2 regions of the Arthrobacter sp. 05T444 genome follow, and region 1 is predicted to be linked to the other one. Evidence: riboswitches for the same ligand, from Rfam matches in the RefSeq annotation. Region 1 holds a riboswitch; the other holds the start of a gene.
What was found. Region 1 has a riboswitch for cyclic di-AMP ahead of AC1DD3_RS08615 (aggregation-promoting factor C-terminal-like domain-containing protein). Riboswitches for the same ligand answer to the same signal wherever they lie in the genome.
Positions count from the first base shown of each region.

Region 1 (3,377 bases):
GAGGGCGGTCTGGACGATGTCCACACTGGAATGCGGATCGTCCGTCCAGTCCACCGGAACTTCGTGGACGCGGAGCCCGCACTTTTCGGCCAGGACCAGGAGCTCGGTGTCGAAGAACCAGGCGTTGTCCACGGTGTGCGGCAGGATCTGTTGGGCGATGTCCGCCCGGATCGCTTTGAAACCGCACTGCGCATCGCTGAAGTGCGCCCCCATCACGGACTGGAGCAGGAAGTTGTAGCTGCGGGAGATGAACTCGCGCTTGGGCCCGCGGACCACCCTGGAATTGCGTGTCAGCCGCGTGCCGATGGCGAGGTCTGAGTGCCCGGAAATCAGCGGTGCCAGGAGGGGACCCAGAGCCGCGAGGTCGGTAGAGAGGTCCACATCCATATACGCCAGGACGGGTGACGGCGAGGCCAGCCACACTTTGCGGAGGGCGTTGCCGCGGCCCTTCTCCTCGAGGTGCACCACTGACACTTCTCGCAGCTCCCTGGCCACCCGCTCGGCGGTCTTGAGGGTGCCGTCCGTGCTCGCGTTGTCCGCCACGGTGATGCGGAACGGGTGCGGGAAGCTGCCCCGGAGATGCGCATGCAGCCGGCGCAGGCACTCCTCCAGGTCGCGTTCCTCGTTGTAGACGGGGATGGTCACGTCCAGCACGGGAACCGCGGCGGCGGTGTCGATGGGTGAGCGCCGCAGATGCCGTGCGCGGGCAACGGCCGGGCTGTGCCCGTCAGACGGCGCGGAGTGGACCCGCGCGGGCGGCTGGGGGTGCAGTGGAGGGTGCGGCTGGGTTCCTGAGGCCTGGTCTGTGAGGGTCATGCTTCAACAGTGGCGGGGCCTCATATGAGGGTTTTAGGGCGAAGCTGTGCGGGGGCTGTGGAAGTTTTGGCCCCTTGGAAGGGCGGCCGCCGCATTTCTGCACCGCTTCCCGGCCGCGCCCACGTGCAGGGACGCCGACGGCCCCCGGATCACGTGGATCCGGGGGCCGTCGAAAAACTCAAAGGGGTGCAGAAACGCGCGCTCCGCTTCCCACCGACTGGCGGCTTAGTACCAGTTGTTGGCGAGGTGGAAGTTCAGGGCGCTGCAGGGGGAGCCGTAGCGTTCCTTGACGTAGTCCAGGCCCCAGTTGATCTGCGTGCGGTAGTTGGTGCGGTAGTCCGGTCCGGCGCTCGCCATTTTCTCGGCAGGCAGGGACTGCACCACGCCGTAGGCGCCGCTGCTCGCGTTGGTGGCGGTGGTGCGCCATTCGGACTCCTTGGTCCAGAGCCTCTGCAGGCACTGCATCTGGTCCGCGGCCCAGCCGAAGGAGGACAGCTTGCTGGCTGCATAAGCCTGAGCGCCGGCGGGGTCATCCACCGCGGCAGGAGCAGCGGGCTTAGCCACCGGAGCGGCAGCCCGGACCGGGGCCACCTTGGCAGCCGGCACGGCAGCAGCCTTCGCCGGAGCAGCGGCGGGCTTGGCTGCCGTTGCCTTCGGGGCGGCCTTGGCAGCGGGAGCCTTCGCGGCGGCGGCCGGCTTGGCGGCGGACTGCGGGGCCAAAGCGGCTGATGTCGGCGCCGGCAGGGCGGAGATCAGCGTCTTGTCGAAGTTGAGCGTTGACGCCGCGTCGGCCGTGGCGGAGGCCGCTGCGGGGCTGGCTACCGGGGCAGCCTGCTCGGCGGCCTGGCTGGCCGCACCGACACCGATGAGCACGGCACACGCCGTGGTCACCACGGCCGCGCGGCGGCCGAATGACGGGATGTCAGCAGTGAGCCGGCCCCAGGCCGACATGGGCCGGACAGGTTCGGCGCGGTGGCGTGAAAGCTTCTGCCGGGACTGCGTGGAAGCGCGATCAGGGCGCGTTTGTACCTTGAATTCAGACATGGTGGATTGCCTCTCAACACCTGCGGAGTTAGCTGTCGGGTTCGGATGAGGTCATCCGGCCGCACGGCGATTCACGTGTCGGCTTCACCCCAAGGGCTTGATGCGGATTGCCCGGGACTCTGGTTCCCCCGCCTCTGCCTGGTCAAGCGGAATCCGGGAAGCGGCAGAGCTGGGCGTCCATCCGGATACGCGGCCCTGGTGGTGGCCGCACTCTATCGACCGTACAGGAGGCTCACGCTTAAGTCACATTTAGGTAACAGAGATCACGACGACGGCGCGTCGCCTTGTGCAGGCAGTCGGACCGCGAATTCGGTGCGGCCGGGCCGTGAGGAGACCTCCACCGTGCCGCCGTGGGCTTCCACGATCGACTGCACAATGGAAAGCCCCAGCCCGCTGGTTCCTTCGGCGGAAGCCTGCCCGGACGGGGCCGCCGTCTGGGCGCCCGGCGCCGCCGGCACGGGGGTCGCCCGGGCCGCGTCTGCGCGGGCAAAACGCGCGAAGACCCGGTCCACGAACTCCGCGGGGATGCCCGCGCCGTCGTCCGTCACGGTGATCACTGCACTGCCGTCGGCGGACCTCATGACTCCGGTGACCACCGTGGTGCCCGGCCCGGTGTGCTTGCGCGCGTTGGAGAGCAGGTTGACCAGCACCTGGTGAAGCTGTGAGGCGTCGCCGCGCACCACTACCGGCTCTTCGGGAAGTTCGAGGTGCCAGTTGCGGTCGGGCGCCATGACCTTTTCATCGCTAACTGTCTCGATCACCAGCTGCGTGAGGTCCACGTCGCTGAGCTTTAGCGGTTGCCCCTCGTCAAGCCGCGCGAGCAGCAGGAGGTCCTCCACCAGCGTGGTCATCCGCACGGACTGGCTCTGGACGCGGGCGAGGGAGCGCTGGCCGTCGGGCGTGAACTTCTCGGTCATGCGCATCAGCTCGGTGTAGCCGCGGATGGCCGTGAGCGGCGTGCGGAGCTCGTGCGACGCGTCGGCCACGAACTGGCGGACCTTCATTTCGCTCTCCTGCCGCGCCTCGAGGGCATTGGACACGTTGTCCAGCATGAGGTTGAGGGCATGGCCTACGCTGCCCACTTCCGTTCCGCGGTGGGCGTTCGACGGCGGGACGCGGACGGCGAGTGCCACCTCACCGGCGTCGAGGGGCAGGCGGGAAACCTGCGTGGCCACCTCCGAGAGCTGTTCGAGCGGCTTCATGGTGCGGCGGATGAGCACGGTTCCGGCGAGGCCGATGAGGACGAGGCCACCCAGCGACACCAAGGTGATGGTCACAACAAGGGACGTCAGGGTGTTCTGCTTTTCGGTGAGGGGAAGCCCGGTCACCATGACGTCGCCATAGGGCGACTGGGCGGCAACCAGCCGGTAGGCCCCCGTGGACAGGGTGCGGTCAACGGGGACGCCGTCGCGGCGCAGGCCCAAAAGAACCTGGTCGTCTGCCGCCGACAGTGTCTTGCGGGTGAGATCGGCGGCCAGGAAACCAGCACTGCTGACCTCGCCGTCCTGGATCCTGGC
Region 1 is NZ_JBFTKK010000007.1:10,673-14,049, reverse strand. It holds gene AC1DD3_RS08620 (bifunctional glycosyltransferase family 2/GtrA family protein) at 1-816, opposite strand, end outside; gene AC1DD3_RS08615 (aggregation-promoting factor C-terminal-like domain-containing protein) at 1,042-1,860, opposite strand; cyclic di-AMP (ydaO/yuaA leader) riboswitch at 1,866-2,029, opposite strand; gene AC1DD3_RS08610 (HAMP domain-containing sensor histidine kinase) at 2,124-3,377, opposite strand, start outside.

Region 2 (3,377 bases), on a different contig from region 1:
TGGGGCTGGGCCGCCGAACTCATGGCAGCCCACGGCCTGAACCAGACGGTCCAGCTCGCCGGCCTCCTCAGCGCCAACCGCATCACTGAGGTCCGCAAGGCCCTGGACCACCGCTACTCCCCCGGCCCGGACCGGCTGCTGGATGACCTCCTCCTCTGGCAGTACGGCACCAAACACATTGACCTCACTGCAGAGGCGCCCGACGCCGTTCCACACCCGCGGCGCGACAGCCTCCTGCGGCGGCTGAAACAGATCGAGCGCTACCGCCAGACCAAGAAGTAGGGACCCATGAAACCCGAACAGCTCCAGTCCGTCCGGGCAACACTCCGCTCCCCGCGCCGCCTCAAAACCGAGGCGCTGGCAGGCCTCGTGGTGGCCCTCGCCCTGATCCCTGAGGCCATCGCCTTCTCGGTGATCGCCGGGGTGGATCCCCGGATCGGCCTGTTCGCCTCCTTCACCATGGCCGTGACCATCTCCTTCGTGGGCGGCCGGCCCGCCATGATCTCGGCAGCCACGGGTGCCGTGGCCCTGGTGATCGCCCCGCTGATGCGAAGCCACGGGCTGGACTACCTGATTTCCGCAGTGATCCTGGCCGGCGTGTTCCAGATCCTGCTGGCTGCCCTCGGCGTCACACGGCTCATGCGCTTCATCCCCCGCTCCGTGATGGTGGGGTTCGTCAACGCGCTGGCCATCCTCGTATTCATGGCCCAGCTGCCTGAACTCATCGGTGTCCCGTGGCTCGTTTATCCGCTGGTGGCAGCGGGGCTTCTGATCGTCGTCGGCCTTCCCCGAATCACGACGGCGGTGCCGTCGCCGCTGGTGGCGATCGTGCTGCTCACCGTCGTCACCGTCCTTACCGGCATCGAAGTCCCCGCCGTCCAGGACAAGGGGCAGCTGCCGGAAAGCCTCCCCTCGGTATTCATCCCCAACGTTCCCCTGACCTGGGAGACGCTCCAGGTGGTCGCGCCCTTTGCACTGTCCATGGCGCTCGTGGGACTGCTGGAATCACTCATGACAGCCAAGTTCGTGGATGACATCACGGACACTCGCTCCAACAAGACCCGTGAATCCTGGGGGCAGGGCGTGGCTAACATCCTCACCGGTTTCCTGGGCGGCATGGGCGGCTGTGCCGTGATCGGCCAGACCATGATCAACGTGAAGAGCTCCGGTGCGCGGAGCCGGATCTCCACCTTCCTGGCCGGCGTCTTCCTGCTGGTGCTGGTGGTGGTGTTGGGCGACGTCGTGGGGCTGATCCCCATGGCCGCCCTGGTGGCCGTCATGATTTTCGTTTCGGCTATCACCTTCGACTGGCACTCGGTGGCTCCGGAGACCCTGAAGCGCATGCCGAGGTCCGAGACCGCTGTCATGGTGATTACCGTGGCCACCGTGGTGGCGACGCACAACCTGGCGATCGGCGTCGGCGTCGGGGTGCTCGCGGCGATGGCCATGTTCGCCCGGCGCGTGGCCCACTTCGCCACCGTTGAACGGACCGAGGTGGAGCTGAACGGCAGGACCGTGGCCACGTACACCGTAGACGGCGAACTGTTCTTCGCCTCCTCCAACGACCTCTACACGCAGTTCGACTACGCCCAGGACGCCGAGCCGCGCATCTCCGGAGTGGTCATCGACCTGCACGCCTCGCACCTCTGGGACGCCTCCACCGTCGCCGTACTGGACGCGGTGACGGAGAAGTACCGGCGCCACGGCCGGGAGGTTGAGCTGATCGGCCTGAACTCTGCCAGCATCCAGATGCGCGAAAGGCTGGCCGGTAAACTCAACGCCGGGCACTAATGCATACAGCCCAAAAATCCCGCACATAACAGCGTGTCGTTACCTTAATGTGACTTTCGGCGTTCGCTCGCGTACCGTTGAAACCGTGCCTTCCTCACCGAGGAGGGCGCTCCCGCGCTGATTGCCTAACTCTGCCGCAGCCCGGGATCCTCTCGAAGACCATGTCCGGCAGAGACGGGGAAACCAATTTTCGGCCTGTTTCTACGGGCCTTGGGGTGAAGCCGCACAGTTCCTGATTCCGTTCAGGCGCGCGGCCGGGTGTCTCCCATCCGAATCCGACAGCTCACCTCGCAGGCATCGGGAGAGGCTCCTTCATGTCGTCACGCACTACCCCTGCCCGCCGCACAGCGGCCAGCCGTTCAAACCGCTTCGCTTCCGTCTCCCGCGCTGTCACGGCCAACGCCGGAGGACTGGGACGCCAGGCCGCCGTCATCCTCGCAGCATCGGGACTTGCCTTCACCGGCAGCATGGCAGCGAACGCCGCCAGCGCCCCGGCCCAGAAGAACGCGGCCCCGGCCGCGGCCCCCGAAGCCGTCAGCCACGTACAAGCGCCGCTGAGCGCGGACGCCAGCGTCAAGATCGACTTCGAGCGCCCCGCCGTGAAGTCCACCCCGGCACCCGTGGTGGAAGCGCCCGTGGTTGAAGCACCGGCCCCCGCAACCCCCGCTGCTGCCCCGGCACCTGCTGCCGCTCCGATTGCTGCACCTGTTGCCGCTCCGGCACCGAAAATCGCGCCGGCTCCGAAGATCACCGTCCAGGCCGCCCCGGCCCCCGCAAAGGCTCCTGCTCACGCAGCAGCAGCCGGCAGCGTGAACGCCTCGATGGTCTCGGCGGCCTACGCACAGCTGGGGATCACCCAGGACTGCACCGCGATGGTGGAGAAGGCCCTGGGCGCTTCCGGCATTCCGGTGGGCGACCTCGCTCCGATGCAGTTCATGAACTACGGATCCGTCGTCTCCACCCCCCAGCCCGGAGACATGGTTGTGCAGTCCGGCCACGTGGGAATCTTCGTCGGCGGAGGCAAGGTCCTCAGCGGCGGCATGAACGGTGTCAACGAGACCGTGGTGCACCCGCTGTCCTGGCTGACAGCCACGGGTCCGGTCACCTTCGTGCGAGCCCACGCCTAACAGCCCGCATTCGCTGTGCGCATCACCGCGCACTCCAGCCGCGCGCTGCAACGAGCCGCGCGCTGCAACGAGCCGCGCGCTGGAACGAGCCGCGCGCTGGAACGAGCCGCGCGCTGGAACGAGCCGCGCGCTGGAACGAGCCGGTGTTCCGCTGCCTTGGGGGCAGCGGTGCACCGGCTCTTTCGTGCTCGGCGGGCCCGCCCCACTTAGCCCTGCACGCTGCGGTTGCGCCCCCGGGACTTTGCCTCGTACAGCGCGGCATCGGCGGCGGCGATCGGCTGGTCCAGGCTTGCCGTTCCGGCTTCGATCAGCGCGATGCCGTAACTGACCGTGGGCATCCTGGGCACATCGGGCAGGGCGCCGTCGGCGAGCCGACGGCTGATCTCCGCCGTGATGGTCTCGGCGCGGTAGGGGCTTGCCCCCGGTACCACCAGGATGAACTCCTCGCCGCCATACCTG
Region 2 is NZ_JBFTKK010000017.1:17,582-20,958, forward strand. It holds gene AC1DD3_RS15900 (GTP pyrophosphokinase) at 1-282, shown strand, start outside; gene AC1DD3_RS15905 (SulP family inorganic anion transporter) at 289-1,791, shown strand; cyclic di-AMP (ydaO/yuaA leader) riboswitch at 1,914-2,102, shown strand; gene AC1DD3_RS15910 (C40 family peptidase) at 2,106-2,918, shown strand; gene AC1DD3_RS15915 (GGDEF domain-containing protein) at 3,125-3,377, opposite strand, start outside.
Region 2: it holds a riboswitch for cyclic di-AMP, as region 1 does, so the genes downstream of both, AC1DD3_RS15910 (C40 family peptidase) here and AC1DD3_RS08615 (aggregation-promoting factor C-terminal-like domain-containing protein) in region 1, are expected to answer to the same signal.